Regions from separate parts of the Streptomyces sp. a15 genome, predicted to be linked through region 4. Evidence: riboswitches for the same ligand, from Rfam matches in the RefSeq annotation. Region 4 holds a riboswitch; each other region holds the start of a gene.
The links. A riboswitch is a leader RNA that binds a small molecule or an ion and turns the genes downstream of it on or off. The one in region 4 is predicted to bind cyclic di-AMP.

Region 1 (7,861 bases), on a different contig from region 4:
AGCGTGCCCTTGGCGGTCACATGGTCGCCCGACGACTCCCCGCGCAGCCGGCGGCCGATCCACGGCACCAGGTACTCGCGCGCCCAGTGCACGTCGTCCCGCCGAACCTCCAGCGTGCCGCGCGGCGGAAGCGGCGGCCAGGGCTGCTCCGGGTCGGCCGGGATCTCCAGCCCGAGGACCTGCCCCGCGCGCAGCGCCACGCGCGTGTGCCCGTCCGCCGACAGGTGGAGCCGGTCGCCGTCCCAGGCCCGCCGGTCCTGAATGCTCTTCAGGGACCACAGGTCGAGCACCGGACAGCCGTGGCGGTCGGCGATGGCCCGCACATGTCCGTTGTAGGTGGCGATCTTGCCGCGCAGACGCTTGAGCACGGGCACGCCACGGGTGTCGAATCCGGTCGTCACCATCACCGTGCCGGCGACGGCGGTGAGCCGCACCACCGCCTGCTCGAAACGCTCGGCGACCTCGTCGGGATCGGTGCCGGGCCGCAGGATGTCGTTGCCGCCGGCGCAGAAGGAGACCAGGTCCGGGGCGAGTTCGAGAGCCTGCGGAAGCTGGTCCGCCACGACCTGGTCGAGGAGTTTCCCGCGCACGGCGAGGTTGGTGTAGTCGAAGTCGCCCTCGGGCCGCCGGTCCGCGAGCAGTACCGCGAACCGGTCGGCCCAGCCGACGAGCGACCCGTCGGGACCGGGGTCGCCGACGCCCTCGGTGAAGCTGTCCCCCACCGCCACGTACGACCCGATCACTGATCTGTTGTCATTCTTCGAATCGTCTGCCACGTCGGCCCATGATTCCCCTTCGGATGTGAGCTACGCGACCGTAGGAAAGGGTTGACGTGCGGTGAGATAAGCCACTCTTCAAGGATTGGTCAAACCAGGAATAGCCCTCTTCTCAGCGCTGTTGAGGCGGCAACTGCCACACCCGGAATCCGCTGATCCGGAAATGGCTCCAGGTGGTCCGGAAGCCGAAGTGCCCGCTCGTATACGGCTGAGGATCGCTGTAGTCGAAGACGAGCCGCCCGTTGTCCCACCACCGGACTCCCGAGCCGTCGGAGACGATCCGGACCCGGTTCGGTTCGTTCGCCACGAGCAGCGGCTCGGTGTAGTCGTACACCAGCGGCCGGACGCCCGCCTCACCGACGTAACGGCGCAGCCTGGTCGTCGTGTTGGTGTTGGCGCCGTAGCCGACGTAGTACGTCTTGAGGTGGTCGTACTCCGCCAGCGCCCCGCTCCGCCGGGTGGCGAAGAGGTCGTCGGGGGAACGGACGTCAACGGCGTTCCAGAAGTTGTTGAGGTCGGAGACCCGGTCGTTGACCCCGCCCGCCGACACCGGTGTGGCGGTGTACTCCAGGACGTACGGCCCTTCGAGCCGCTTCTTGAACCAGACCGTCGCGCCGGCGGGCACGTCGACTTCCAGGGTCCCGCGGGAGGCGGTGACGGTGCCGCCCTGCTCGAGTTCCACCGCCCACTGGCCGAGCCCGTGACGGAAGTCGTCGTGGGCGATCAGCCGGCGGTGGCGTGGCGTGGCGCTCGCGTCGGTCGCGGGGGCGAGGGCAGCCAGGGCGGCGCCTGCGGCCAGGGCTCCGAATGCTCTACGCGTGCTCGTCACGGGAGACGGCTCCTTCCGGAAGGCCGATCGAGGCTTTTACGTCCCCACTCTTCCGTCCCTGGCGACGCCCTGGGCACGCTTGCCACAAAACCGCAATGAAGCGATCACCATGAACGAGCACAGATCGACACACCGAAGGCCGGACCCGGGGATCGGGATCCGGCCTTCGGCAGCGTGTCGGACAAGCAGTCGGGGAATCAGCCGACGGAGACGCCCTTGGTACGGAGGTAGGCGACCGGGTCCACGTCCGAGCCGTAGTCCGGCGAGGTGCGGATCTCGAAGTGCAGGTGCGGACCGGTCACATTGCCGGTCGCGCCCGAGAGACCGACCTGCTGGCCGGCCGTCACGGACTGGCCGTTCGAGACGGAGAGCGAGGACAGGTGGGCGTACTGCGCGTAGTAGCCGTCGGCGAGCTTGACGACGACCTGGTTGCCGTACGCCCCGCCCCAGCCCGCGGAGACGACGGTGCCCGCGCCCACGGCCTTGAGGGAGGTGCCGGTGGGGACGCTGAAGTCGACGCCGGTGTGGTAGCCGCTGGACCACATGCTGCCCGCCGTGCGGTAGGCGGTACCGACGGCGGCACCGCTCACCGGGGTGGTGAAGCCACTGGCGGTGTCGGCGCTCTGGGTGGCCGCCTCGGTCTTCGAGGAGGAGGACCCGGAGGAGGACGACTTCGACGATACGGACGAATCCGACGAAGAAGATGACTTGGACGAAGAGGACGAAGAGCCCGAGGGCGACGAGGACTTGGGTGTGCTCGTCGTGGCCTTCTTGCCGATCGAGAGCTTGAGACCGGGGTGGATCAGCGACGGGTCGGCGCCGACGGCCTCGCGGTTGTCGGAGTAGAGCTTCTTCCAGCCACCGCTGACATTCTGCTCGTCCGCGATCTTCGCGAGATAGTCACCGGCCTGCACGGAGTAGGTCTTCGTGCCCGAGGCCTTCGCGGAGGCCGTCTTTTCGGCCGTCGTCTTTTCGGCCACGTTCTTCATGGTGGCCGGAACGGACGACTGAACGGCCTTTTCCGAGACGGACTGCGGGGTGGCGGCGTTGGCGCCGGTGGCCCCGAGAAGCGGCAGAGCAAGTGCGGCGCCGCCGGTTCCGGCGACGGCGATGGATCGGGTGAAGCGCTGGGTCTTCGGTCGGCGGTGCTTACCCTTGGCGGGCATGGCGAATTCCTCTCCGGCGCCTGCGAGGTGAGCTGTCGGGTGCGGACTGGAGATGCCCGGCCGTACCGAAGTACGGCTTAACCCCTAGCCGTTCCGGAGACCGGAACAGGCGGTTCTACCTGTGGGTCCCCCGCTCCTGCCATGGACGGGTGATTGGTGTGCGGGCTCCGGGCGGCGGCAGGATTGGGCGTCCGTCCGGATCGCTGGTGAACGTAAGCGACCAAGACGCAAAGGGACAAGTAAGTGGTTGCCCGTGAATGTGTTTCTGTTTGGTACCTGAGGGAATTCCCGGTCACCCTCCGTGCTTTCAGGAGGCTCTCTTTGACCAAACACCCTTGAAAACCGCACTAATTACGTGAACATGACGGGCGACGCACGGTCACGAATATGACGCTCCTCACGTGGCACATCCACAGGTCCCCTTATTCCAGACGGAGTTGGAATGAAGGCACCAATTCGGACAGAAGCCCTAGATGCGACGCAACCGGAGAACCGTCGCATCGAGGTCACCGCGCAGCCCCGTCCGCAGTCCGTGATGCAGTAGTACGGCACCTCGGTGAACTTCGCCCGTTTCGAGGCATTCGTACGCTGCTGTCGGGTCGAGGCCACGCAGCCGCAGCACCGGCACCGGCTCGCCGTGATGCTGCGCCTGGAGCCAGGCGAGGACGACGGCCTCGTCACCGAGCACGTACTGCACCGCACTCAGCCCGCCCTGCGGGGGCCGTAGCCGGTAGAGGTCGCCGCGCTGCACGAGGGGCCGGATCTCCTTGTAGCGATCCACCCAGTCGCGGGCCTCGGCCAGCTCCTCCTCGGTCCACTCCGCGAGGTCGCCCCCGACGCCGAGCACCCCGGCCATCGCGCTCACGAAGCGGAACCGCAGCGAGCTTGCCCGGCCGTTGAGCTGGGTGTTGGGGCTGTCGGTGACCCAGGCGGCCATGACCCGGGCGGGGTGGATCTGGCTGAAACCGTGCTGGATGGCGAGCCGGTCGAGCGGGTCGGTGTTGTCCGAGGTCCACACCTGGTCCGTACGGCTCATCACGCCGAGGTCGATCCGGCCGCCGCCACCCGAGCAGGACTCGAAGGCGACGCCCGGGTGGGCCGCCCGCAGCCGGTCCAACAGGCGGTACAGGGCGTGCACGTGGTCGACCCACAGGCGCTGCGGGTAGGGCTCTCCGGGCCAGCCCGCGTCGGTGAAGCAGCGGTTGAAGTCCCACTTCACGTAGTCGATCGGAGCACTGGAGAGGAGCTCGTGGAGCTGCCCCCAGAGGTACTCCTGGACGTCCTCGCGGCCGAGGTTCAGTACGAGTTGATTGCGGAGTTCCGTCCGCTTTCGCCCCGTCTGGTGCTGGACCCAGTCCGGATGGGCTCGGTACAGCTCGCTGTCCGGGTTGACCATCTCCGGTTCCACCCAGATGCCGAACTTCATACCGAGGGCGTGGACGTAGTCGCCGAGCGGCTTGAGGCCGCCGGGGAAGCGGTCGGGGTTGGGCTTCCAGTCGCCGAGCCCGGCGCGGTCGCTGGTGCGGGCCCCGAACCAGCCGTCGTCCACGACGAACAGCTCGACGCCGATCGCCGCGGCCCGCCGCGCCAGCACCCCCTGCTGCTCCTCGGAGATGTCGAACTCCGTGGCCTCCCAGGAGTTGAACAGCACCGGCCGGTCCTGGTCCGCGTCCGGGATGACGTACGCGCGCTGGTAGGCGTGCCAGGCGCGGCTGGCCCCGCCGAAGCCGCCGTCGCTCCACAGGCCGGCGAAGACGGGCGTCGTGAAGGACTCCCCCGCCGCCAGCCGCAGCAGCCCGGAGTCGTCGTACCCGGCCCCGCCGGTGATCTGCACACGCGCGTCCGGGAGTTGGGCCACGGCGATGCGCCAGGACCCGGACCAGCCGAGGGCGCAGCCGTAGACCTCGCCGCGCTCCTCGGTCGCGTCGGTGTCGAGGGCGACCCAGGGCAGGTGCTGGTGCCCGGTGTGGCCGCGGCGGCTGCCGATGACCTTCTCACCGTAGGTGAGGGAAGAGCGCACGAGCCGGGACTCCGCGGCCCAGCGGCCGTGCAGCTGGGACAGCCGCCAGCCGTCACGGTCGGGCAGGGTCCACGTGGCGGAGTCCGCGCGCAGGAGTTCCACGGCGGCGGGCCCGTCGTTGTCGAGCGTCACCCACCGTTCGAGTACGTCGCCCCGCATCCGGTAGTGCAGCGTGATCGCCAGTCCGCCGTCGCGGAACCGCAGCCGCAGCTCGTCGTCCTCGGTCTCGTGCGCCTCGAAGCTCCACTCGGTACCGCGCCCCTCCGACGTGCGCACCGACAGGGCGGGCCGGACGAAGCGGGCGCCGCCCTCGACGGGGTACTCCTCGCGGCCGTCGAGCGGGGACTCGAAGGGCCAGTAGTCGGGCAGCGGGCGTACGGCGAGGGCCTCGGCGTCGACGAGGGCGATGCGCGGCCCCCAGTGGAGGTGCAGGAGCTCGTCGTCGGCGGTGAGGTGGAGGGCGTAACTGCTGGCCGGCCCGGACAGAAGCCACGTGCGGCCGTTCTCGGCAATCTCCGGCATACGTCCCTCACAGATTCGAACAAGCACGAACAGGTCCACTCAAGCACCAACATCATCAAGGGCGGTGAGCCCTCGGTGCAACGCCTGTGGACAACTCGTTGCCCCAGGAACGCATGTCGTATCGTCGAGGGCGTGCCCGTCGTCGAGCCGCGGCGGCGGGACCGAGTGGGGGGAGCCCTAGTGACGCAGCAGGTCCCGTCGACCGAGCCCGAACTGGCCGCCGTGCGCAACTTCCGGGACGTGGGCGGACTGCCGACAGTGGACGGCCGGCGGGTGCGGCACGGAGTGCTGTTCCGCAGCGGCCACCTCGCGCACGCGACCGAGGAGGACGCCGCGTTCCTCGCCTCCCTGGGCCTGCACACGATCTTCGACTTCCGCAATGCCTCGGACCAGAAGTTCGAGGGTCCCGACGTCGAGCTGCCGGGCGTGCGCAATGTGAACCTGCCGCTGAGCGACCCGGCGGACGGCGCCGAGTTCTGGAAGATGGTCCGCGACGGCGACCTCGACCAGCTGCGCGAGCTGCTCTCCGACGACAAGGGCGCGAAGCGGATGATCGCGTCGTACCGCATGATCATCAAGGAGCGCACCGCCGAGCACTCCCAGGTGCTGCACTCGCTCGCCGAGGACAGCGTCCCGGCGCTGATGCACTGCGCCGCGGGCAAGGACCGCGCCGGCCTGTCGATAGCCGTGACGCTGCTGACCCTGGGCGTGGAGCGGGAGGCGATCCTCGCCGACTACCTGAAGTCGAACGCCAGGCACCGCCGCTACAAGGTGCGCCGCAGCAGCACCGCCGCCTCGGCCTACTCCCCCGAGGTCATGGAGCTGCTCAGCCCCCTGTTCGACGCGCGCGCCGAGTATCTGGCGACGGCCTTCGAGACCATCGAGGAGACGTGGGGCAGCGTCGAGGCGTACCTGGAGCAGGGCCTCGGGGTCACTCCACAGATCCGGGAGCGGCTGCGGGAGCGGTTGCTCGACTGACCCTCACTTGGCCTTCACTGCTTGGCCCCGAGCGCGAACAGCAGGTAGATGAAGGCGGCGAAGAGGTGCCCCACCGCGAGGTAGATGATCAGCCGCACCCACAGGGCGCGGGGGAACTTCTCCTCGATGTTGCTCATGGCATGTCTCCAGTCGTGGGGCCGGGGCCCAGGCACAGCGTGGCCGTGGGACTCTGCAGCAGGGTGTGGACGAAGAGGAGCTCGACGCCCCCGCGGCCCTCGGCCACGATGCGGTGCGGGGTCAGCGAGTCGAAGTGCGCGCTGTCGCCCGGGGCGAGCCGGTGGGTGGCGTCCCCAAGGCGCAGCCGCAGCCGTCCCCCAATGACGTACAGCCACTCCTCGCCGGGATGCACGCGCACGATGTCGCCCTGGGAGCCGTACGGCACGTGGACGCGCAGGGCCTGCATGCCGCGGCCGGATGCGCCGGCCTGCCAGTACGTCCAGCCGCCCGCCGCGGTCGGCTCCATGTCGGCGGCGCGGATGACGGCGTCCCGGTCGGCGACCGTCTCGCCGAGCAGCTCCGCGACGGTCGTACCGTATATACGGGCGAGGCCCAGCAGCATCGGCAGCGAGGGCTGGCGCTGCCCGGTCTCCAGACGGGAGAGGTGGGCGGGCGACAGCCCGGCGGCGCGGGCCGCGGCCTCCAGGGTGAGGGAGGCGCGGCGGCGCAGTTCACGCAGCTGCGGTGCCACCAGCGGGACCGCGTCGGCCGAAGGCCCGGGCGGCTCAGGCGGTTCGGGCGGCTCAGGTGGCTCGGACTCGGGAGAGCTCATGCCCTCCATTCAGCCGGAGGCTTGCCTCTGCGGCAAATCTCTTGCCTAAAAGGCAAAACCCTCCAGGACCACCAGGCCCAGAGGCGCCCTCACCGATTGGCGACCGCCTGCTTGATCAGCGTCTTGCTGAAGTCCCACATCAGACCGCCGCCGCTGTGCGCGTCGTCCATAACATCCGTGAAGGCGTCGACGAAGCGGTCCACCTCCCGTTCGCCGATGACCAGCGGCGGGATCAGCTTGATCACCTCCATGTGATCGCCGGAGACCTGGGTGAGGATCCGGTGGCGTTGCAGCAGCGGGACGACCACCATCTGCGCGAAGAGCCCCTTGCGCGCGGCCTGCAGCATGGTCCAACGGCTGCGCAGCTTCAGCGACTTGGGCCTGCCGAACTCGATGCCGATCATCAGGCCCCGGCCGCGGACGTCGGCGAGCAGCTCGTACGTGTCGACGAGTGCCGTGAGCCGGGACTTCAGCAGCTCTCCCATGGCCCGGGCGTTCGCGACGATCTGCTGGTTCTCCATCACCGACAGAACGGCCAGCCCCGCCGCCATGGCCTGCGCGTTGGAGCCGAAGCTCGCCGAGTGGACCAGCACGCGGTCCATGGACGAGTAGACCTTCTTGAAGATCCAGTCCTTGCCGAGGGTGGCGCCGACCGGCACATAGCCGCCGGAGAGCGCCTTGGCCACACAGACCAGGTCAGGTTCGACCCCGTCCTCGTGCTGGTAGGCGTAGAAGTCGCCGGTCCGGCCGAGGCCCGTCTGCACCTCGTCCAGGATCAGC
Region 2 (7,861 bases), on a different contig from region 4:
CGGCTTCTACTCGTACGACCGGTTCGCCGCGGACGCCGCCGAGTGCTACCGCGATCTGAAGGCACCGCGCCAGGTCCGCCGCTTCACCGAGCAGGCCCTGTCGAAGCCGACGGAGGAATTCGTACGCTCGCACGGGCTGCGCCTCGTCGTCTCGGCGGTCGCCGAGCTCGAGTCCGGCAATCTCGACGCGGCATGCGAGCAGGGCGTACGGGCGGTGGAGGTCGCCGGGCGCATTTCCTCGGCGCGTACCACCGAGTACGTGAAGGACCTCCTGCACCGGCTGGAGCCGTACGGCGACGAACCGCGCGTGGTCGAGCTGCGGGAGCGGGCACGGCCGCTGCTGATGGCGCCCGCCTGAGCCAGGGACACTCCGTCCGCCTCCCGGGTTTGAGCGCATTGTCAGTGGCGCAGTGCACTATCGAAGCCGGGAGGTGGTGCAGGTGGCGCGGCAGGTGCGGGAGCTCGCGTACGACTGTGACGTGCTGGTGGTCGGCGGCGGGATCGTCGGCCTGTCCACGGCGTATGCGATCACGCGTGCCGCGCCGGGCACGCGGGTGACGGTGCTGGAGAAGGAGGCCGGGCCCGCCCGGCACCAGACCGGGCGCAACAGCGGGGTGATCCACAGCGGGATCTACTACCGGCCCGGCTCGCTCAAGGCGCGGTATGCCGTCCGGGGTGGCGCCGAGATGATCAAGTTCTGTGCGGAGTACGACATTCCGCACGCCGTCACCGGAAAGCTGATCGTCGCGACCGACCGGGCCGAGCTGCCGCGGCTGCACGCGCTCGTGCAGCGCGGCCGGGAGAACGGGATCTCGGTACGGGAGCTGGGCGCCGCCCAGATCGGGGAGTACGAACCGGAGGTGCGCGGGCTCGCCGCGATACACGTCGGGACGACGGGGGTGTGCGACTTCGCCGAGGTCGCACGGCGGCTGGGCGAGGCGTCCGGGGCGGAGATCCGGTACGGGGCGCGGGTCGTACGGGTGGATCGGCGGCCGGAGCTCGGGGTGGCCGTTCGGACGGCGGGCGGGGACGTCGTGCGGGGGCGGGTGCTGGTGAACTGCGCCGGGCTGTACTGCGACGAGGTCGCGCGGATGACGGGGGACAAGCCGGGGATGCGGATCGTGCCGTTCCGGGGCGAGTACTACTCGCTGGCGCGGCCTGCGCTGGTGCGGGGACTGGTGTATCCGGTGCCGGATCCGGCGTTTCCGTTCCTCGGGGTGCATCTCACGCGCGGGATCGACGGGGGTGTGCACATCGGCCCCAACGCGGTGCCGGCGCTGGCCCGGGAGGGGTACGGGTGGGGGGTGGTCCGGCCTCGGGAGGTGGCTGGGACGCTGGGGTGGCCGGGGGCCTGGCGGATGGCTCGGCGGCACTGGCGGTACGGGGCGGGGGAGCTGCGGCGGTCGGTGTCCAAGGGGGCGTTCGTGGAGGCGGTGCGTCGGTTGTTGCCGGCGGTCGAGGAAGGGGATCTGGTGCCTGCGGCAGCGGGGGTGCGGGCGCAGGCGGTGCTTCGGGACGGCTCTCTGGTCGACGACTTCCTCATTCAGGAGGGGGCGCGGGCCGTGCACGTACTGAACGCACCTTCGCCTGCGGCGACGGCTTCGCTACCGGTGGGGCGGGAGGTGGCTCGGCGGGCGTTGGCGGCGCTGCCGTCTGTGTGACGGTGCGGGGCGCTGCGGCCGCGCTCGCCGCAGGGCTGTTCTCGCCCCCGCCGCCCCTTCCCGTCCCGTCCCCAGGGGCTGCGCCCCTTCGACCCCGCTGGGGCTGCGCCCCAGACTCCCTTCGGCTCGAAGGCCTCGTCCTCAAACGCCGGACGGGCTGAAAGGGGCCGGGCGGGACTGGGTAGTAGCGGCCCAACCAGGGGGTCGTAAAATTGGGCTCACTGTGTCTGAGTCGCTCAATGTCCCCGAAACCCGCCAGGTCCCGCACCCGCCCGGGGCCTCCGGTCGGCATGTTCGGGCCAAGGGGGAACCGCGGTTTCCCGATGGTCCGAGTGCTGATCCCGCGGGGTCGCACTTCGAGCGGCGGATTCGGAGTTTTCAGCCTCGGCGGAGTCGGGTGACGGCCGGGCAGGCGGATGCGTTGCAGCGGTTGTGGCCCAAGTGGGGGCTCGACATCGACGGGCAGCGGGTTGTCGATCTCGGTGAGCTGTTCGGGAACGGCAATCCCGTCGTGCTCGAGATCGGGTTCGGGATGGGCGAGGCCACGGCCCGCATGGCCGGTGCCGACCCGGGCACCAACATCCTCGCCGTGGACGTGCACACCCCGGGGCAGGGAAATCTGCTCAATCTCGCCGATCAGAACGGCCTGTCCAACGTCCGCGTCGGCAACGGCGACGCCATCATCCTGATGCGGGAGATGCTCGCCCCGGACTCCCTGGCCGGTCTGCGCCTGTACTTCCCCGACCCCTGGCCCAAGAAGCGGCACCACAAGCGGCGGCTGATCCAGCCGGAGTTCCTCGACCTCGCCGCGACCCGGCTCGGACCGGGGGCGATCGTGCACTGTGCGACGGACTGGGAGCCGTACGCGGAGCAGATGCTCGAGGTGCTCACGGCGCACCCCGGCTTCGAGAACACACAGCCCGGGGGCGGTTTTGCGCCGCGTCCCGAGTTCCGGCCGCTGACTCGTTTCGAGGGCCAGGGACTGGAGAAGGGACATGTCGTGAACGACCTGCTCTTCCGCCGCGTAGAGCACGGCGTAGAGCACCTCGTAGAACAACGCACCGAGCAACCTTCAGAGCAACGTGTAGCGCACAAGGACCAGCCCCCCACCGGCGCCTGAACCCCCCTCTCCCCCTGCGGACGGCGCCTCTGCCTCGTTAGGGTCAATGCCGTGGCCACCGTTCCCCCCTACCCGACGCACCCCGGTGATCCGACCGGCGGCGCACTGCGGCACGCGCACTGGTGGCACAAGAAGTGGGTGCGTTACGGCGGGCTGAGCACCCTGCTCGCACTCTCCGGGCTCGTCATCCTCGCCCTGGTACGCGAACAGACCGGCACGGAGGGGTTCCTGGTCGGGCTCGGACTCGCCGTCCTGCCCGTGCCGCTCCTCATGACGGCCTTCCGCTGGCTCGACCGGGTCGAGCCCGGCCCCTGGCGGAACATGCTGTTCTCCTTCGCCTGGGGGGCCTGCGCGGCGGCGCTGATAGCGATCATCGCCAACAGTTTCGCGACGAGATGGATAGCGACGGCCACGGCGGACCCCTCCAGCGCGGACACCCTCGGCGCGACCGTCATAGCGCCGGTCGTGGAGGAGTCGGCCAAGGCCGCGGCCGTTTTACTCGTCTTCCTCTTCCGGCGCCGTGACTTCACCGGGATCGTCGACGGGGTGGTGATAGCCGGGGTCACCGCCACCGGCTTCGCCTTCACCGAGAACATCCTCTACCTCGGCACCGCCTTCGGCACCGACCAGCTCACCGGCGACACCGGGATCGCCTCCGTCACCGCGGCGACCTTCTTCGTGCGGATCATCATGTCGCCGTTCGCGCACCCGCTCTTCACCGTCCTCACCGGCATCGGCTTCGGCATCTCCGCGCTCTCGGCGGAACGCCACCACCTGCGGCGCGTCCTGCTGCCGCTCTCCGGGCTGCTGCTCGCGATGGGCATGCACGCGATCTGGAACGGCTCCTCGACGTTCGGCGAGTACGGGTTCTTCGCGGTGTACGCGGCCTTCATGGTGCCCGCCTTCGGGCTGCTTACCTGGCTCGTCATCTGGACCCGGCAGCGTGAGCTGAAGACCGTGCGGGAAGAGCTGCCCGCGTACGCGGTGGCGGGCTGGCTGTCGCCGACCGAGCCGTACGCGCTCGGCTCGATGCGGGCACGGCGGCTGGCCCGCGATTACGCCCGCCGGCACTTCGGTCGGCCCGCGGCGCGGGCGGTGGCGCAGTACGAGGCGTACGCGACCTCGCTGGCCTTCCTGCGGCATCGGGGGCGCCGCGGGCGGGCCGAGGCCGACTTCGTCGTACGGGAACGGGAGCTGCTGGCCGAGCTGTGGTGGCGCCGGGACGTGGCGCGCCCCGCGCTGGACCACGCGGCCCGGGCAACGGCACCGCCCGTGGCGGTGACCGCGCCGCCGTGGCCGGTGTACGGGGTGTACGGGTATCCGGCGGGGCCTGCCGCGTATCCGGCGGTGCCGTATCCCTCCTACAGCTCCTACAACCCGTATCGGACGTAATCAGGAAGCGCACCGCCGGACACCGAGAAGTGCGCGCCGGAGATCAGGCCGACGCCTCCGTCAACCGCGCGACCTCCGCCTCCGTCAGGGTCAGCTCCGCCACCCCCACCAGCGCCGGCAGCTGTTCTACCGTGCGGGCGGACGCGATCGGCGCCGCCACCGTCGGCCGGGCCGCGAGCCACGCCAGGGCGACCGTGGCGACCGGCGCGTCGTGGGACCGGGCGATCTCGTCCAGGGCGGTGAGGACCTTCCGGCCGCGCTCGGTGTCGAGGTGCTTGGCGGCGCCGCCTGCCCGCGGGCTGTCGACGGTCGTGCCGGGGCGGTACTTGCCGGTGAGGAAGCCGGAGGCGAGCGCGTAGTACGGGACGGCCGCGAGGCCGGAGCGCTCGGCCAGGTCCTGGAGGTCGCCCTCGTACGTGTCGCGGGAGACCAGGTTGTAGTGGGGCTGGAGGGCGACGTACCGCGCCAGGCCCTCCCGGTCGGAGAAGGCGAGGGACGCCTCGAGCCGCTCCGGGGAGATGTTGGACGCGCCGATGTACCGCACCTTGCCCGCCTTCACCAGCTCGTCGAGCGCGCCGATGATCTCCTCCACCGGCACGTCCGGCTTGTCGAAGTGGGTGTAGTAGAGGTCGATGTAGTCGGTGCCGAGGCGCCGCAGGGAGGCGTCGGCGGCGGCCTTGATGTTGGCGGCGGTCAGGCCCTGGTACTCGGGGTGCTGGCTCACCTTGGTCGCGATCACCACGTCCGCGCGGTTGCCGCGCGCCTTGGCCCACTTGCCGATGACGGTCTCGGACTCGCCGCCCCGGTGGCCCTCGACCCACGCCGAGTAGGAGTCGGCGGTGTCGATGAAGTTGCCGCCCGCGGCGGCGTACGCGTCGAGGACGGCGAAGGAGGCCGCCTCGTCGGCGGTCCAGCCGAAGACGTTGCCGCCGAGGGACAGCGGGAAGACCTCGAGGTCCGAGGAGCCGAGCTTGCGAAGCGACAGCGAAGAAGAGGGAGACGGAGAGGAAGACGGAGAGGAAGAAGTCATACTTCACCTCAACGGCCGCACCGGATCCCGCGATTCCATGGTCACCCGCAAAAACCCCGTAAACAAAAGCCCCGTAACCACTGACCGCCCCCGCACACTGACCGGCAGCCCTGACGTCGGGGGGATGCCGTCAGGACCGCCGGGACTCGGGTAACACGACGGTCAGGGGTTGAGGCCCTTGCTCCGCAGCCACGCCATCGGGTCGATCCCGGAGCCGGAACCGCCGGTGTGGACCTCGAGGTGCAGATGCGCCCCGGTCACGTTCCCCGTCGCACCCACGCGCCCGATCACGTCACCCGTGTTGACCTTCTGGCCGACGCTGACGCTGATCGAGGACTGGTGGGCGTACCAGATCTCCGTGCCGTCATCGAGGGTGAGCACGGTCTTGTAGCCGTACGACCCGTCCCAGCCGGCCTGCGTGATCGTCCCGGTGTGGACGGCCTTGATGAGCGTGCCCGTGGGCGCGGCGAAGTCGAGGCCCGTGTGGTAGCCGGAGGACCACAGCGAGCCGGCCTGACCGAAGGTGGAGGTGACCGTGTACGAGGAGGTCGGCAGCGCGAACTGCTTGGCCAGCTCGGCGAGGCGCTCGGCCTCGGCCTTCTTCGCGGCCTCCTCCTCCGCCTTCTTCTTCGCGGCGGCGGCCTTGGCCTTGGCCTCCTTCTCCGCCTTGGCGGCCGCGTCGGCGGCCGCCTTTTCGGCCTCGGCCACGGCGTCAGCCGCGGCCTTGCTCTCGACCTGGTCCTGCTGCTGCTCGGCCTGGGCCATGATCCGGGCGCGCAGCACCTCGCCGGCGTCGGCCGTGCTCTTCTCGGTGTCGGCGGCGGCCACGCTGACACTGCTGAGCGCGGTGCCGGAGTCCTCGGCGGCGTCCGAGTCGTCGGAGATGAGGGAGCCCACGTTGGGCAGGTCGGGCATGGAAATCGACACCGGCGGCTTGCCGGTCTGCGCGCTGGCCATGCCGCCCGCGCCGACAGCGGCTATGACGCCGACGCCGAGGACGGTGGAGCTGCGGGCGAGTCCGCCGCGCGCGAGTCCGCCGCGCTGCTTGGCGACGCGATGCCGGCCACGTACGGGTGGGAGGGACTCCTCGGTGGGATTCCACTCCGTCCAGGGGCCCTCGTCGGTGCTGTAGGTGCCGTAGCCGAAGGTCTCGGTCTCGCGCTGGCTCGGCACGGACGGGGCTTCTGGGGCAGGCCGGTTGGACGCCACGTGGGCGTGCTCCTTTCCTTCCTTCTCGCCTACCGGGTTAGCTGACGGGTTCGGAGCAGGAAGGTCTCCTACGCGCGTATACCGGCCGTGAGTTCACGGTGGTATCCGCGCGATTCACCCCAATTGGTGGTTCCCCGGTTCCCTTGCGGGATTCGGCGCGTGCGCACGGAGCCGACTCTTGTGACGGCTGGGACGACCGCGCTGCGTTATCGAACGTTAATAGACGCGGGGCCTGGATTCCAAGCTGTTCCTCTTGATCATTAACCTTTCCGCGCAGGACTTACGGCCCACGACCGGCAAAAACGGGCGAGTTGACCCAGCCTCAGCAACCCCACAGGCACTGACGGTGCGTCAGTTGTTATGCGGAGGGCGCTCATCCGATCACCCCTCGTAACAACGGCCGCGCCTCGGACAGCCCGTCGGTGTACAGCAGCAGCGTGGCCCCGGCCGGGAAACCGGTCTCGTCGGCGCGGTCGGACCAGCTGCCGAGGTCGCCCATGCCGAGCGGCAGCGCGGCCTCCCGCGCGAGCAGGCAGCGCACGGTGCCGTCGGCGTGCAGCAGGAGCGGCGGCGGATGCCCCCGGTTGACGATCCGCACCACACCGTCCCCGTACGGAAGCTCGGCCGGCACAGCCGTCGTGAACCCCTCGAAGGCCTCGATCCCGTCCCGCCGCGTGCCCTCGCGTGCCAGCGCCCGCTCCAGCCTCCCCCAAGCTCTCGGCTTCGCTCGAGCCCGGGGGCACATCGCCGACGACGAGCCGGACGCCGTACGAACTGTCCTGGACCGCATACAGATCACCGCCGATGAAGGCGTCCGCCTGGGCCGCCTCGTACCGGGCCGCGATGTCGAAACCGCCGATGCGTCCGGCGGGCTCGGGCAGCACCGCGCGCTGGGTGGCCTCGGCGATCCCGCGCGCGGAGGCGAGGCGCCCCTCGCCCCGGCGTACGACACGGTTGATGACGGCGGCCAGCACGGCGACCTTGGCCACGGTGACCACCTCGGTGACCGTGTCGGCGTCCGCGGCGAACCCGTACCGGGCATGGACCGCGTACGCGGCGATCAGGGCCACACCCCCGGTCACGACGGTGCCGCTCAGCGAGTAGACCGGCGCGGCGACGAGCGGGGCGGCGGTGAAGAAGGGGATCGCGGTGAAGGCGTGCGGGGTGAGGAGGTCGTAGAAGACTCCCCCGACGATCAGCAGGACGGGGAGTACCTGGAGAACGACCCGCAGGCTGGAGATGCGGCGCCCTCCTCCGCGTCACCAGGCCGCACCACTCGTCTCCCCCACGTACGTCCGGTCCCGTCACCACTGCACCCAGGTTTCCCGGAGCGGGGGCGGGGGCGACCGGTGAGGGCCGACCGGATGACCGGCGTGCACATCCGACGTACACATACACCGAGGGCCGGAACCCATTCTGGATTCCGGCCCTCGGCCTTCAGTAGCGGGG
Region 3 (7,861 bases), on a different contig from region 4:
GCCTTCCTGCTGACCGAGCCGCAGGAGAAGTTCTTCGAGGACCCCAACTTCAACGTGCTGCTGCGGGGTTGCACCGAGCGCCTCGCCCAGCACGACATCCCGCTGCTGCTCATGCTGGCGGCGAGCGACGACGACCGGCGCCGGCTGACCCGGTACATCACCTCGGGCCACGTCGACGGCGTGCTGCTGGTCTCCAGCCACAGCGGAGACCCGGTCGCCGCCGAACTGCGCGACGCCGGCATCCCGTTGGTGGCCTGCGGCAAGCCGCTCGGGCTGGGCTCCAAGGTCAGCTACGTGGCGGCCGCCGACCGCGACGGCGCCCAGGAGATGGTCCGCCACCTCCTCGCCGGCGGCCGCCGCCGCATCGGCATGATCACCGGCCCGCTGGACACCCCGGGCGGCACCGACCGCCTGGCCGGCTACCGCGACGTGCTCGCCGAGGCGGGACTGCCCTACGACCCGGCGCTGGTGGTGGAGGGCGACTACCGCCGCACCGGCGGCGAACAGGCGGCCCGTCGGCTGCTGGCGCAGGCCCCCGACATCGACGCGGTGTTCGTCGCCTCCGACCTCATGGCCGCCGGAGTCGTCAACGCCCTGGACCAGTCCGGCCGTTCGGTCCCCGATGACATCGCTGTCGGCGGCTTCGACGACTCGGCCGCGGCCACCGCCGTCACCCCGGCCCTCACCACCATGCGCCAGCCCTACGACCGCATCAGCGCCGAGATGGTCCGCATGCTGCTCGCGCAGATCGCGGGGGAGGACACGGCGGGAGTGATCCTCCCCACGGAACTGGTGGTACGGGACTCCGCGTGACCGCGCCAACTGCCCTAACCGGAGCATGCGTCAACGCATGTGAAGGCTGTAGCCGTCCGGTTCGCGTCGAGTCGATGCGGCGTTCCATCCGTATTCTCTGATCATGGCCGCACCCACCGCATATTCACTCATCGCCACCGACCTGGACGGAACGCTGCTCCGAGGCGACGACACGCTGTCCGACCGGTCGCTCGCCGCGCTCGCGCGGGTGGCGGCGGCCGGGGCCCGGCATCTGGTGGTGACCGGCCGCCCGGCGCCCAGAGTGCGGCCGCTCCTCGACGACCTGGGCAGCAAGGGGCTCGCGGTGTGCGGGCAGGGCGCGCAGGTGTACGACGCCGGCGCGGACCGTCTGCTGTGGTCGGTCACCCTGGACCGGGAGCTGGCCGAGACCGCGCTCGGCAAGATCGAGGCCGAGATCGGCCAGGTGTACGCGGCCGTCGACCAGGACGGCGTCGACGGGCTGACCCTCATCGAGCCCGGCTATCTGATGCCGCACCCGACTCTGCCCGCCGTCCGGGTCGGGCGGCGCGACGACCTGTGGAGCGAGCCCGTCAGCAAGGTGCTGCTGCGCCATCCCGACCTGTCCGACGACGAGTTGGCGGCGACGGCGCGTTCCGTGGTGGGTTCCCTCGCCACGGTCACCATGTCGGGACCCGGGACCGTCGAACTCCAGCCATGCGGCATCACCAAGGCGACGGGCCTCGCCCTGGCCGCCGACCATCTCGGGCTCGGCCCCGAAGAGACCATCGCCTTCGGGGACATGCCCAACGACATCCCCATGTTCGACTGGGCCGGCCACGGCGTCGCCATGGCCAACGCCCACCCCGAACTCAAGTGCGTGGCCGACGAGATCACCTTGTCCAACGAGGACGACGGCATCGCCGTCGTCCTCGAAAGACTGTTTCCGCAGCGGTAGTCAGGCTCAGTACGCCCCGAAGACGTTGTCGATCGAGCCGTACCGCGCGGCCGCGTAGTTGCAGGCGGCGGTGATGTTCGCGACCGGGTCGTACGGGTCCCACGACGTGCCGTCCACGTGGTACGCCTGGAAGGTCGGGTCGATGGTCTGGAGCAGGCCCTTGGAGGGGGTGCCCGCGGCGGCGTTGGAGTCCCAGTTGTTGATGGCCCGGGGGTTGCCGGAGGACTCGCGGATGATGTTGCGGTAGATGCCGTCGTACGAGCCGGGGATGCCCTTCTGCGCCATGATGTCCATCGCCTCGCGGATCCAGCCGTCGAGGTTGTCCGCGTACGTCTTGGCGGAGGCCTGGGTGGCCTTGGCGACGGACTGGGCGGACTTCTTGGCGGACGTCGAGGCCTTGTCGGCCGTCGTGCCGGCCTTCTTCGCCGTCTTGACCGTCAGCTTCACATCCGGGTGGATCAGCCGGGGGTTGTCGCCGATGACCTTGCGGTTGTCCTTGTAGAGCTGGCGCCAGCCGCCGGGAGTGTCGTACTTGTCCGCGATGCCGTAGAGCGAGTCGCCCTTGGCCGTGGTGTACGTGACGGACTTGACCTGTGCTGCGGCCGGCGCGGCGGCGGGGGCCTTGGCCGGCTGTGCGGCGCTCGCGGTGGTCGCGCCCAGGAGCGGGAGGGCGAGGGCGGCGACGCCTGTTCCGGCGGTGACGACGCCTCGGGTGAGCGGGTTGGTGCGGGTACGACGGTGCTTGCCTCGTGCGGGCATGGCGCTGTTCCTCTCCGGCGCCTACGAGGTGAGCTGTCGGGTTCGGGCGGGAGCTGCCCGGCCGTACCGCCGTGAGGCGGCGCGACTTAACCCCTAGCCGTACCGGCGTGATGTCCGGTCCGGCGCTTACCTGGGTCCCCCGCTCCTGCCGTGCGGTGTTGGTCGATGAGTGTTCTGTAGGGCGGCGGCAGGATTAGGCGTCCGCCCGACAGGCCCGGAACGTATGCGAGAGCACATGGCCGAAACAAGTGGCTGATTCACACTTCGACCCTGTGACCTTGATCTGAGGCATTTGGGGTGCTTGATCCTTTGCGGTTGCCAAGGCTCAACTGGCGCGAAAGGCAAGGCGAAACGCGGACGTGCGGAGGCGCGGCCCCAAGTGGCCGCAAGTGACCCAACTCACGGGCAAGTACAAGGGTGGCCAAAACGGGCAATGGGCCCAACTCGTAGTCAACCGGCCGTCCGTGGAATCCGCTTCTCCCACGTCCGGTGGAAGACGACCTCGTCGCCGTCCGTGCAGATCACCTCGTTTGAGGTGGAAAAGTCCGTTCCGTCACAGCTGATCTCCGACCGTGTGCGGACCGTTGCCCGCCAGGCGAGCTCCGGCCGGTGCAGCGCGACCGTCCAGTCCGAGCGGGCCCGGGCCGACAGGGGGTCCGACTCGTTGATCGTGTACGTCTCCAGCGCGTCCTCGGTGAACTCCAGACCGTCGGGATACACGCGGGTGCCGCCGATGGGGGTCCCCCCGCTCGAGCGAAGTCGAGAGTGGGGGAGCGGATCGACCTCCAGCCGCCACTCGCCCTTGGCCACATCGCGGACGACCAGCCGCTCGGGGCGCGGTTCGTCGAGCGTGACGGGGACGTTGACGCCGAGCGGCTCGGACTGCTCCGGTTCCTCGAAGGCGATGCCGGAGGCGGACTCCCTTGTGCGCACCGGGAGTTCGAGGAAGCTGCCCACCGGGTCCAGGGTGAAGCCGGCCGCCGAGTCGGGCTGCGGCCAGATCCACGGCCAGTACGCGGAGGAGACGGCCAGCCGGACGAGGTGACCGGCCGGGAAGGCGTGCCCGATGCCGTTCAGCTCGAACTCCACGTCCTGAGTGACGCCCGGCTCCCACGGCACCGCCCGGTCCCGCCCCTGCCGCGCCGACAGGTTCAGTACACCCCGGGTGACCAGCGTCGAGGCGCCGTCCGGGGCGACGTCGCACACCCGGGCGATCACCTGGCCGCGCGGCACCTCGGAGGTCAGCCTGAGCCGCACCCTCGGCCGCCCCAACACCCAGGTCTCCTCGTCGGCTTCGAACTCGAAGCACACCGACCTCGCGTCCTCCTCCCGCTGGTCGGGCGGCAGGTCGGCGTCGTTCCCCAGGGGGAGGAAGCGGCCGGCGTCGACACCCGTGTGCTGCGGGGAGCGGACCAGGAGAGGGGCGCCCTCGAGGGCGTGCGAGACCATCGAGACGTTGGGGGAGGGCCAGGCGGGCTCGCCGACCCAGCGGCCGGGCAGGGTGTCGTAGACCGTGGCCGGGGGGTGGGAGTCGCTGACGTAGGCGCGGAGCAGCGGCTCGCGCATCGCGCCCGATTCGACCCCTTTCAGCCAGTGGTCCCACCAGCGCAGGGTCTCCTGGAGGAAGCCGATCGCCGGGCCGGGCGGCAGACCGCGGTCGGGGTACTGGTGGGACCAGGGGCCGATCAGGCCGCGGACGCGGTCGGCGGGCAGGTGCTCGACGAGGCGGAGGACGGTGTCGCGGTACGGGTCGTGCCAGCCGCCGACCGCGAGGACGGCGGCGTCGATCGCGCCGTAGTCCTCGCGGACGCTGCCGTGCTGCCAGTAGCGGTCGCGGGTCTGGTGGTCGAGCCAGGTGTGGATGAGGGGGGCGACCTCCTCCAGGCGCTTGAGCCACATGTCCCGCCAGGCCTCGCCGACGTACCGCGGATCCGGCGGGCGGGAGGCGAGGGCCAGCAGGGCGGCCGCCCAGGCGTGCATGTCCACCGCGAGGACGGAACCTCCCAGGTAGTGCACGTCGTTGTCATAGCGGTCGTCGGTGGAGCAGACGGTGACGACCGCCTTGAGCGGCTCGGGTGCGAGGGCCGCGATCCGGAGGGAGTCGAAGCCGCCCCAGGAGATGCCGAACATGCCGACCTTGCCGTCGCACCAGGGCTGGGCCGCGAGCCATCGGACGACCGCGACGCCGTCCGCCAGCTCGGTGGCCGAGTACGCGTCGTCCGGCATGCCCTGACTGTTGCCGTGTCCGCGTACGTCCACTCGTACGGAGGCGTACCCGTGGCCCGCGTACCAGGGATGGCGTTGCCAGTCGCGGGGCGCGGTCCAGTCGGTCAGGCGGTACGGCAGGTATTCGAGGATCGCGGGTACTGGTTCGTCCGTGAGGGGGCGCCACACGCGCGCGTAGAGGAGCGTCCCGTCCGGGAGCGGGATGCGGAGGTCCTCGTGGGTCGTCTCGTAGGGGAAGGACGTACGGATGTGCATGAGCGTGACCCCGTGAGTTCAGTGGACCGGGTGCGTGGTGTCCGGGGTGAGGGCGAATTCGGCCGTGTGTGTGCGTCCGGTCAGGTGACGGCCGCCCGTCACGCGCAGGACCGGGCCGATCTCCGGAGGCGGCCGGCTTCCGGGCTCGGTATCGACGGTGGTTCGCGACACACTCCACTACTTCCAGGTAAATCGGCAGATATCCATTCTTTTAGAGTGATCAAAAACATACCCGTCGTGATCCGATATCGCCCGGGCTGCACGGGCGGGCGCTATCGGTGATCGAAACGTGACCGGATACGCTGACTTGAGTGATGGCAGCGACCTATCGACAAACCGTGTAATCGCCAGTAGACACAGCAGACAGGAGATCCCTCGTGACCGTCGTCGGGCCGTTCGGGCTGAGCGTGCGGGACCAGGCTCTGGAAGCCGATGTCCAGGCCGGATTGGCGGCTGTCGAGGAGGGACTGCTCGAAGCCACCAAGAGCGAGGTCCCCTTCATCACGGAGGCCGCCCAGCATCTGGTGCGGGCGGGCGGAAAGCGGTTCCGGCCGCTGCTGGTGATGCTGTCCGCCCAGTTCGGCGACCGTTACGCGCCGGGGATCGTGCCGTCGGCGGTGGTGGTGGAACTGACCCACCTGGCGACGCTGTACCACGACGACGTGATGGACGAGGCCGAGGTGCGGCGCGGAGTCGCCAGCGCGAACGCCCGCTGGGGCAACTCGGTCGCGGTCCTCACCGGCGACTTCCTGTTCGCGCGGGCCTCGCACATCCTGGCCGACCTCGGGCCCGAGGCGGTCCGGGTCCAGTCGGAGGCGTTCGAACGGCTGGTGACCGGGCAGATCCTGGAGACCGCCGGTCCGACCGACGGCCGCGACCCGGTCGAGCACTACCTCGACGTCCTCGGCGGCAAGACGGGATCGCTGGTGGCGGTGGCGTGCCGCTTCGGGGCGATGATGTCCGGCGCCGACGAGACGGTCGTCGACGTGCTGACCCAGTACGGCGAGCGGCTCGGCGTCGCCTTCCAACTCGCGGACGACGTGCTGGACATCGCCTCCGACTCCCACGAGTCCGGGAAGACGCCCGGGACGGATCTGCGCGAGGGCATCCCGACCCTGCCGGTCCTGCGGCTGCGCGAGCGCGCGGCCCGGCTCGGGCTGGCCGAGGACATCGCCCTGTGCGAACTCCTGGACTCCGACCTGACCGACGACGCCCTGCACGCGAAGGCGCTGGAGGGCCTGCGGGCGCATCCCGCGCTGGAGCACGCGCGGCGTGACACGGTGCGGTACGCGAAGGACGCGCGGGCGGCCCTTGCCCCCCTGCGCGAGTGCGACGCGAAGGCGGCGCTGATGGAACTGTGCGACGCGGTGGTACACCGGGCGGGCTGACCTCGCCCCCGCCGCCCCTACCCGTCCCATCCCAAGGGGCGCTGCCCCTTCGACCCCGCCAGAGGGCTCCGCCCCCTGGACCCCCGGGCCTTCGCCCACCCGCCGCCCGTCTCGGTCGGATGAGTGGGGACCCTCTACCTTCCGACTCGGTCGGGCGACAGGTAGCCCTCGACTTTCACCTCTCGACCGACCGAGTCGGGTGGCGGGTGGGCATAGGTCCGGGGGTCTGGGGGCGGAGCCCCCAGGAACGCGCACCCCCACACACCCGCAGCAAAGCGTGACGCAGGTCACATTCCCGGCCCGAGTCCACACGGTCATCAGCCCCGTATACCTGCTCATGCGCATGAACGCGATCATCACCGCCGTCACTGTGGCCGTCGGCGGCCTCGCCGCCACAGCGACCCCTGCCTCCGCCTCCGCCTCTGCCGACGCCGCCGGAGGCGACAGCACCGTCCTCGCCGCCAGCCTCCGAGGTGCCAGCGAGGTACCGGCCGAAGGCGACAAGGACGGCGCCGCGCTCCAGTTCGTCAAGGTCGACGGCGACAAGGTCTCCGTCGCCGTCAAGTGGCGCGGCACCGACAAGCCGACCGCCCTCCACATCCACCAGGGCGCCAAGGGCACCAACGGCGGCATCAAGGTGGACTTCACCGAGCTGCTCAAGAGCAAGAGCAAGAGCAAGAGCAAGGCCCGTACCGTCACCGGAACCGTCAAGGTCAAGGACCCGGCCCTGCTCGACGCCCTCAAGACCGACCCCAGCTCCTTCTACGCCAACCTGCACACCGCCGAGTTCCCCGGCGGAGCCGTCCGCGGCCAGTTCCACAAGGTCACCGTCGCCGCCTTCGACTTCCGCGACGCCCTCGACAACTTCCAGGCGTCCGTCCTCAAGGGCAAGCAGATCTACGAGTGCAAGCCGGTCGAGGGCGGCGGGTACGCCTTCGCCCAGCGGGACGTCAGCGCCGTGCTCGGCGCCGGCATCGCGCACTCCTTCGTGGCGCCCAACTCCGGTACGCCGCAGTGGATCGCGCCCGACCGCAGCGCGGTCACCGGGGCCGTCATTTCCAGGACCCCGAACGGCACCGGCAACATCCCCGAGCTGGACATCAAGGCCACCCAGTCCGGCAAGCAGCACGGCCTGTTCGCCGGCACCACGGAGATCCTGCGGCTGAACACCGTCGGCGGTGTCGCCCCGGCCGGTTCCTGCACACCGGGCACGACCGTCGGCGTGCCGTACCAGGCGGACTACGTGTTCCTGCGCGGCTGAGCAACCGACCACCCGACGGCGGCGTCTGCACCCCAACCCCTACGGGTCGGGGGAGGCGCCGCCTCCGCGTGTCATACCCCAGGTGTACGCGGAGTTGAGCCCGCGGGTTGACGAATCATCGCGGCGGATTTGGTCAGATGGACATCAGAGAAAAACACCACTCCTCACCGATTCGGGTGAGAATGGCGGCTACGGGGTTGACGTACGGGAGTTGGACCAGCCGCCGCCGACGACGGAGGTAAG
Region 4 (7,861 bases):
TGGCCGTCCACCAGCGCCACGTTGTTGACGCCGAAGGACTCCTCCATGGGCGTCAGCTTGTAGAGCTGCTCCAGGACGGCCTCCGGCACGAAGCCGTTCTTGATCTCGATGACCAGGCGCAGGCCGTGCGCCCGGTCGGTGAGGTCCTTGACGTCCGCGATGCCCTGCAGCTTCTTCGAGCCGACCAGGTCCTTGATCTTGGCGATGACCTTCTCGGGACCGACCGTGAAGGGCAGCTCCGTGACGATCAGGCCCTTGCGGCGCGCCGTCACGTTGTCCACGGCCACCGTCGCGCGGATCTTGAAGGTGCCGCGGCCCGTCTCGTACGCGTCCCGGATGCCGGAGAGGCCGACGATCCGGCCGCCGGTGGGCAGGTCGGGGCCCGGGACGTGCCGCATCAGGGCCTCGAGGTCCGCGTTCGGGTAGCGGATCAGGTGACGGGCGGCCGCGATGACCTCGGCCAGGTTGTGCGGCGGCATGTTCGTGGCCATGCCGACCGCGATGCCCGAGGCCCCGTTCACCAGGAGGTTCGGGAAGGCGGCCGGCAGTGCCACCGGCTCCTGCTCCTGGCCGTCGTAGTTGGGGTTGAAGTCGACCGTGTCCTCGTCGATCGACTCGGTCATCAGGCTCGTCGCCTCGGCCTGGCGGCACTCGGTGTACCGCATGGCGGCCGGCGGGTCGTCGTTGCCCAGCGAGCCGAAGTTGCCGTGGCCGTCGACCAGCGGGACGCGCATGGAGAAGGGCTGGGCCATGCGCACCAGGGCGTCGTAGATCGACGCGTCGCCGTGCGGGTGCAGCTTGCCCATGACCTCGCCGACGACCCGGGCGCACTTCACATAGCTGCGATCGGGGCGCAGGCCCATCTCGTTCATCTGGTAGACGATGCGCCGGTGCACCGGCTTGAGGCCGTCGCGGGCGTCCGGCAGGGCGCGGGAGTAGATGACCGAGTACGCGTACTCGAGGAAGGAGCCCTGCATCTCGTCGACGACGTCGATGTCGAGGATCTTCTCCTCGTACGAGTCGTCGGGCGGCGGGGTCTTCGTGCTGCGGCGGGCCATCGCTGCCGGCTCCTCCTGTTTCTGGTAGTTCGCCTACGGGACGCTCAGGTCGGTCTCGAGAGCCCGATCGTGCTCAGCCCTTCGGGCCTCAGCGCGCTCGACCTCTCGACACCGCCGCGTCCCTTCGGCTCACTCGTGCTGAAGCGTGAACGGGATCTGACGCGGACCATTGTGGACCGCGGCACTGACAGTGCGGGCCAGGGCCCTCTGTCGGCTGCCCGGCCCGGAATGCGGGCGGGCGCCTGACCGCGGTTGCCCGCAGGCTACGCGATCTCGCTGACGGCGTACGTCGTCCGGGAACTTCGCCGACCGCCCGCACGCTGCATACAGTGGCAGGACCGGCAGGAAAACCGCGGTTTTCAGCGACCGCGACCGCGATCGAAGGGACGTACATGCCCATGGGTCACACGGCCACAGCCCAGGCAGGCTCCGGCGGACTGACAGCGACCGAGCACCGCCTGGCCAATGGCCTGCGCGTGGTGCTCTCCGAGGACCATCTGACCCCCGTCGCGGCGGTGTGCCTCTGGTACGACGTCGGCTCGCGCCACGAAGTCAAGGGTCGTACCGGCCTGGCTCACCTCTTCGAGCACCTTATGTTCCAGGGATCCGGCCAGGTCAAGGGCAACGGCCACTTCGAGCTGGTCCAGGGCGCCGGCGGCTCGCTCAACGGAACCACCAGCTTCGAGCGCACCAACTACTTCGAGACCATGCCCACCCACCAGCTGGAGCTCGCCCTCTGGCTGGAGGCCGACCGCATGGGCTCGCTGCTGGCCGCCCTCGACGACGAGTCGATGGAGAACCAGCGGGACGTCGTCAAGAACGAGCGCCGGCAGCGCTACGACAACGTCCCGTACGGCACGGCCTTCGAGAAGCTCACCGCCCTTGCCTACCCGGAGGGCCACCCCTACCACCACACCCCGATCGGCTCGATGGCCGACCTGGACGCGGCCACGCTGGAGGACGCGCGCGCGTTCTTCCGCACGTACTACGCGCCGGGCAACGCCGTCCTGTCGGTCGTCGGCGACATCGACCCGGAGCAGACGCTCGCCTGGATCGAGAAGTACTTCGGGTCCATCGCACCGCACGACGGCAAGCCCGCGCCCCGCGACGGCTCGCTGCCCGAGATCATCGGTGAGCAGCTGCGCGAGGTCGTCGAGGAAGAGGTCCCCGCGCGCGCGTTGATGGCCGCCTACCGGCTCCCGGAGGACGGCACGCGCGCGTGCGACGCGGTCGACCTGGCGCTCACCGTCCTCGGCGGCGGCGAGTCGTCCCGGCTCTACAACCGGCTCGTACGGCGTGACCGTACGGCGGTGGCGGCCGGCTTCGGCCTGCTGCGGCTGGCCGGGGCGCCCTCCCTGGGCTGGCTGGACGTGAAGACGTCCGGCGACGTCGAGGTGCCGGTCATCGAGGCCGCCATCGACGAGGAGCTCGCCCGGTTCGCCGAGGAGGGCCCCACGGCCGAGGAGATGGAGCGCGCCCAGGCCCAGTTGGAGCGCGAGTGGCTGGACCGGCTCGGCACGGTCGCGGGCCGTGCCGACGAACTGTGCCGGTACGCCGTCCTGTTCGGCGACCCGCAGCTCGCCCTGACCGCCGTACAGCGCGTCCTCGACGTGACGGCCGAGGAGGTCCAGCAGATCGCCAAGGCCCGCCTGCGCCCCGACAACCGCGCGGTGCTCGTCTACGAGCCGATCTCCCCAGAACCTGCCGAGGACGCGGATCCCCCCGAAGACCCCGAGGCCGAGGCCACGGTCGAAGCCGGCGACAAGAACGAGGAGGCGGCCCGGTGACCGAGCTCGCCACGATGGAATTCCACCCCCAGCCCCAGGCCGGCGAGGCCAGGCCCTGGGCCTTCCCGGCGCCCGAGCGCGGCACGCTCGACAACGGCCTGACGGTGCTGCGCTGCCACCGCCCCGGCCAGCAGGTCGTCGCCGTGGAGGTGCTCCTGGACGCTCCCCTGGAGGCCGAACCGGCCGGTCTGGACGGCGTCGCCACGATCATGGCGCGGGCCTTCTCCGAGGGCACCGACAAGCACTCCGCCGAGGAGTTCGCCGCCGAGCTGGAGCGCTGCGGCGCCACCCTCGACTCGCACGCCGACCACCCCGGCGTACGGCTCTCCCTCGAGGTCCCCGCCTCCCGCCTGGCCAAGGCGCTCGGTCTGCTCGCAGACGCGCTCAGGGCGCCCGCGTTCGCCGACAGCGAGGTCGAGCGACTGGTCCGCAACCGCCTGGACGAGATCCCGCACGAGCTGGCCAACCCGTCCCGGCGTGCCGCCAAGGAGCTCTCCAAGGAGCTGTTCCCGGCGACCTCGCGCATGTCGCGCCCGCGCCAGGGCACCGAGGAGACGGTCGAGAACATCGACTCCGCGGCCGTGCGCGGCTTCTACGAGAAGCACGTCCGCCCCGCCACCGCCACCGCCGTGGTCGTCGGCGACCTCACCGGCATCGACCTCGACGCGCTGCTCGGTGACACCCTCGGCTCCTGGACCGGCTCCTCGGCCGAGCCCCGTCCCGTGCCGCCGGTGACCGCCGACGACACCGGCCGGGTCGTCATCGTGGACCGCCCCGGCGCCGTCCAGACGCAGCTGCTGATCGGCCGTATCGGTCCCGACCGGCACGACCGCGTGTGGCCCGCCCAGGTACTCGGCACCTACTGCCTGGGCGGCACCCTCACCTCCCGCCTGGACCGCGTCCTGCGCGAGGAAAAGGGCTACACCTACGGTGTGCGGGCGTTCGGTCAGGTCATGCGCTCCGCTGCCCCTTCTTCCCCCGGAGGGGCTACAGGTGCCGCGATGCTGGCGATCAGCGGCTCCGTCGACACCCCGAACACCGGCCCCGCCCTTGACGACCTGTGGACGGTGCTGCGCACCCTCGCCGCCGGAGGGCTCACCGACGCCGAGCGTGACGTCGCCGTGCAGAACCTCGTCGGAGTGGCGCCGCTGAAGTACGAGACGGCGGCGGCCGTGGCGAGCACGCTGGCCGACCAGGTCGAGCAGCACCTGCAGGACGACTTCCAGGCGAGGCTCTACCAGCAGCTCGCGGCGACGGGCACCGTCGAGGCCACCGCGGCGGTCGTGAGCGCCTTCCCGGTCGACCGTCTGGTGACCGTCCTCGTCGGGGACGCGGCGCAGATCAAGGAGCCCGTGGAGGCTCTCGGGATCGGCGAAGTCACCGTCGTTTCGGCGGAGTAGGCGCACGCGCGCGTGGCGAAGCGGGCCAACGCGCGTCCAGGGGCCCTGGTGACCCAAGAGTCACCAGGGCCCCCCTATGTCCGAATTGAGGGAGAGGTTGCCTGTCTGCCCTGTGGCATGCGCTACAAAAGCCGTCATTCGTTTGGGGTTTGAAACTTGGCGCGTTTAGCGTCATGCGGGCTGTCCGTCAGGCACCGCGCCGCACCCGCGGCACCGGGCAGCCATCGCCGAGTCCCCACATGGCGCGAGCCAGGGGAGCCGGGGACCCACACCACAAGTCCCTGGGGTGAATCGGACGCCCGCGCGCATCGCGAGGGGGCCCGTAGGAGACCTTCCTGCTCCGAACCCGTCAGCTAACCCGGTAGGCGAGAAGGAAGGAAAGGATCAGCCACTACATGGCGTTCACCTGCGCCACCGGGAAGCATCGTCGTCCCAGCCGGATGAAGCGCACCACCGCCCGTGCGGCGGGTGTCGCGGCCCTCACCACCACCGGTGTCGTCGGCACCCTGGCCGCCCCGGCGCTCGCCGCCGAATCCGCCGTCGAGCAGACCGGTTTCATCCCCGTCATCTCCACCGGCGACTCGATCGCCGACCAGATCGACGCCCAGGCCGCCGCCCAGAAGCAGGCCGCCGAGGAGGCCGAGGCCCAGAGGAAGGCCGCCGAGGAGGCCGCGCGCAAGAAGGCGGCCGCCGAGGCCAAGGAGGCGCGCGAGATCAAGGAGCGCGCCGCCCGCGAGGCCGAGCGCAAGCGCCTCAACTCGTACGTCGCCCCCATCTCCGGCTCGTACATCTCGACCGGCTACAAGACCGGCGGCGCCGTCTGGTCCTCCGGCAGCCACACCGGCGTCGACTTCCACGCCGCGAGCGGCACCTCCGTCCAGGCGGTCGGCTCCGGCACGGTCGTCGAGGCCGGCTGGGGCGGGTCGTACGGCAACAACATCGTGATCAAGATGAACGACGGCACGTACACCCAGTACGGCCACCTGTCGTCCATCGGTGTCTCCGTCGGCCAGACGGTCACCCCGGGGCAGCAGATAGGCCTCTCCGGCGCCACCGGCAACGTCACCGGGGCACACCTGCACTTCGAGGCCCGCACGACCGCGGAGTACGGCTCGGACATCAACCCCGTCGCCTACCTCCGCTCGCACGGCGTGAACGTCTGACACTCGCGCCCGCGAACGTCCCACGCGCGCGTTCCGGCAACGTCTGACGACAGACGGCTCCCGTCCCGAAGCCCCGGCTCCCCGAGCCGGGGCTTTCGGCGTTTCAGACGGCCGTCTGTCCAAAAAATATCCATGGATTCCAGTCCGCCATCGGAAATTCCCGCTGATTGCAATAGAGTCACTGAACACACGTCAATCGTCGACGTTTCACGGGGATTAAAGCGGAGGTCGGTCATGCGTATTCCGGCGCACTCGGTATGCACGGCGATCCGGGACGACATCGTCGCGGGTGTCTACGAGCGCGGCAGCCGGCTCACCGAGGAACTGCTCGCGCGCCGCTACGGCGTCTCGCGTGTCCCCGTCCGCGAGGCCCTGCGCACGCTGGAGGCGGAGGGCTTCGTGGTGACCCGGCGGCACGCGGGCGCGTGCGTCGCGGAACCCACCGAGCAGGAGGGTGCCGACCTGCTGGAGATGCGCATGCTCCTGGAGCCGCTCGGCGCCTCCCGGGCCGCCCAGCGGCGCACCGAGGCCCATCTCAAGGTGCTGCGCGGCCTGGTCCGGCTGGGCCAGGAGCGGGCCAGGCGGGGCAACAGCGAAGACCTGCGCTCCCTGGGGGGCTGGTTCCACGAGACGCTCGCGCAGGCCTCCGGCAGTGCCGCGATGACCTCGATGCTGACCCAGCTGCGCCACAAGATCGCCTGGATGTACACGGTGGAGGCGCCGGCCAACCCGGTGGAGTCGTGGGCGGAGCACGGCGCGATCGTGGACGCGGTGGCGCGCGGCGACAGCGAACGCGCGCGGGCGCTCACGGCGCTGCACACGGAGCGCGCGACGGCGGCGCACCGGCTGCGATTCACCGGCGGCGGGGAGCGGCCGGACCGTGTGAGGAACTCGCAACCTCCCGTAAACATGACGGGCCTGCGGCATTAACACGGGCACCGTATACAAAGAGGGGATAATTCGCGGGGGATTATTTCCGCTGCCTGTGATCGGGAAATACGAAGGGCTCGCCCGATAATTCGGACGAGCCCTTCGCGGCAAACGTGAATTGTGTGCTCAGACGGTCTCGGGGAGTTCTTCGAGACCCTCGGAGACCAGCTTCGCCAGACGGTCGAGGGCCACGTCGGCGCCCTCGGCGTCGGAGGCGAGGATGATCTCCTCGCCGCCCTGGGCGCCCAGACCGAGGACGGCCAGCATGGAGGCCGCGTTGACGGGGTTGCCGTCGGCCTTGGAGATCGTCACCGGGATACCTGCGGCCGTGGCGGCCCGGACGAAGATGGAAGCGGGGCGGGCGTGGAGACCCTCGGCCCAGCCGACGTTGACGCGGCGCTCAGCCATGTGATGCTGCCCTTCGGTGTATCAGGTTGTCTAGACCAGTTTCCCATATCGTGAAGCATGCCCGGAGCGGTCCTTCGTCCCGCCCCGCGGCGTCGTCGGACCGCGGCCTCGGTCCGGCTTCTCGTCCTCCACAGACTGCCTCGCGCCGTTGTCGTACGCGAGCCGTACTCTGGGGCCCATGCAGACCTCGTCGGACCGGCACGAGTATCCCGCCCACTGGGAGGCCGACGTGGTGCTGCGCGACGGGGGTACCGCGCGCGTCCGGCCCATCACCGTTGATGACGCCGATCGCCTCGTCAGCTTCTACGAGCAGGTCTCGGACGAGTCGAAGTACTACCGCTTCTTCGCGCCCTACCCTCGTCTGTCCGCCAAAGACGTCCACCGCTTCACGCACCACGACTTTGTGGACCGGGTGGGACTCGCGGCCACCATCGGCGGCGAGTTCATCGCCACCGTACGCTACGACCGCATCGGGTCCGACGGCATGCCCGCCTCGGCCCCGGCCGACGAGGCAGAGGTCGCCTTCCTCGTGCAGGACGCCCACCAGGGACGCGGCGTCGCCTCCGCCCTCCTCGAACACATCGGCGCCGTCGCGCGCGAGCGGGGCATCCGGCGGTTCGCCGCGGAGGTGCTGCCCGCCAACAACAAGATGATCAAGGTATTCAGGGACGCCGGCTACACCCAGAAGCGCAGCTTCGAGGACGGCGTTGTACGCCTGGAGTTCGACCTGGAGCCGACGGACCGCTCGCTCGCCGTGCAGTACGCGCGCGAACAGCGCGCCGAGGCGCGGTCCGTGCAGCGGCTGCTCATGCCCGGGTCCGTCGCCGTGATCGGGGCCGGGCGGGCGCCCGGCGGTGTGGGCCGCAGCGTGCTCGACAACATCAGGGGCGCCGGATTCACCGGTCGGCTGCACGCCGTGAACAGAGCCCTCCCCGAGGAGCAGAAGGAACTCGGCGGGGTGCCCGCGTACCGGTCGGTGCGGGACATCGACGGGCCCGTCGACCTCGCGGTCGTCGCCGTGCCCGTGGAACACGTCCCCCACGTCGTCGAGGAGTGCGGACTGCACGGCGTGCAGGGGCTGGTGGTGCTCACCGCCGGGTACGCCGAGAGCGGGC

Region 1: another riboswitch for cyclic di-AMP. It lies ahead of AC5P09_RS37150 (M23 family metallopeptidase); the one in region 4 lies ahead of AC5P09_RS19110 (M23 family metallopeptidase).
Region 2: another riboswitch for cyclic di-AMP. It lies ahead of AC5P09_RS46510 (M23 family metallopeptidase); the one in region 4 lies ahead of AC5P09_RS19110 (M23 family metallopeptidase).
Region 3: another riboswitch for cyclic di-AMP. It lies ahead of AC5P09_RS17885 (transglycosylase SLT domain-containing protein); the one in region 4 lies ahead of AC5P09_RS19110 (M23 family metallopeptidase).

What each region holds. Positions count from the first base shown of each region.
Region 1 covers NZ_JBWLKM010000057.1:33,333-41,193, reverse strand. Annotated here, with positions in the region: gene AC5P09_RS37160 (SGNH/GDSL hydrolase family protein) at 1-743, opposite strand, end outside; gene AC5P09_RS37155 (DUF6250 domain-containing protein) at 889-1,605, opposite strand; gene AC5P09_RS37150 (M23 family metallopeptidase) at 1,803-2,771, opposite strand; cyclic di-AMP (ydaO/yuaA leader) riboswitch at 2,774-2,933, opposite strand; gene AC5P09_RS37145 (alpha-galactosidase) at 3,241-5,313, opposite strand; gene AC5P09_RS37140 (tyrosine-protein phosphatase) at 5,494-6,291, shown strand; gene AC5P09_RS37135 (DUF6126 family protein) at 6,306-6,428, opposite strand; gene AC5P09_RS37130 (helix-turn-helix domain-containing protein) at 6,425-7,081, opposite strand; gene AC5P09_RS37125 (aspartate aminotransferase family protein) at 7,171-7,861, opposite strand, start outside.
Region 2 covers NZ_JBWLKM010000108.1:16,833-24,693, forward strand. Annotated here, with positions in the region: gene AC5P09_RS46485 (NsdA family TPR-like regulatory protein) at 1-358, shown strand, start outside; gene lhgO (L-2-hydroxyglutarate oxidase) at 411-1,661, shown strand; gene trmB (tRNA (guanosine(46)-N7)-methyltransferase TrmB) at 1,885-2,781, shown strand; gene AC5P09_RS46500 (PrsW family intramembrane metalloprotease) at 2,833-4,173, shown strand; gene AC5P09_RS46505 (aldo/keto reductase) at 4,217-5,203, opposite strand; gene AC5P09_RS46510 (M23 family metallopeptidase) at 5,366-6,412, opposite strand; cyclic di-AMP (ydaO/yuaA leader) riboswitch at 6,424-6,580, opposite strand; partial or broken gene AC5P09_RS46515 (PP2C family protein-serine/threonine phosphatase) at 6,813-7,653, opposite strand.
Region 3 covers NZ_JBWLKM010000015.1:39,676-47,536, forward strand. Annotated here, with positions in the region: gene AC5P09_RS17875 (LacI family DNA-binding transcriptional regulator) at 1-813, shown strand, start outside; gene AC5P09_RS17880 (HAD family hydrolase) at 917-1,729, shown strand; gene AC5P09_RS17885 (transglycosylase SLT domain-containing protein) at 1,736-2,488, opposite strand; cyclic di-AMP (ydaO/yuaA leader) riboswitch at 2,494-2,662, opposite strand; gene AC5P09_RS17890 (CocE/NonD family hydrolase) at 2,939-4,969, opposite strand; gene AC5P09_RS17895 (polyprenyl synthetase family protein) at 5,347-6,357, shown strand; gene AC5P09_RS17900 (CHRD domain-containing protein) at 6,635-7,618, shown strand.
Region 4 covers NZ_JBWLKM010000016.1:128,818-136,678, forward strand. Annotated here, with positions in the region: gene AC5P09_RS19095 (DNA gyrase/topoisomerase IV subunit A) at 1-1,058, opposite strand, end outside; gene AC5P09_RS19100 (M16 family metallopeptidase) at 1,451-2,845, shown strand; gene AC5P09_RS19105 (M16 family metallopeptidase) at 2,842-4,245, shown strand; cyclic di-AMP (ydaO/yuaA leader) riboswitch at 4,461-4,627, shown strand; gene AC5P09_RS19110 (M23 family metallopeptidase) at 4,641-5,408, shown strand; gene AC5P09_RS19115 (GntR family transcriptional regulator) at 5,643-6,338, shown strand; gene AC5P09_RS19120 (HPr family phosphocarrier protein) at 6,465-6,746, opposite strand; gene AC5P09_RS19125 (bifunctional acetate--CoA ligase family protein/GNAT family N-acetyltransferase) at 6,925-7,861, shown strand, end outside.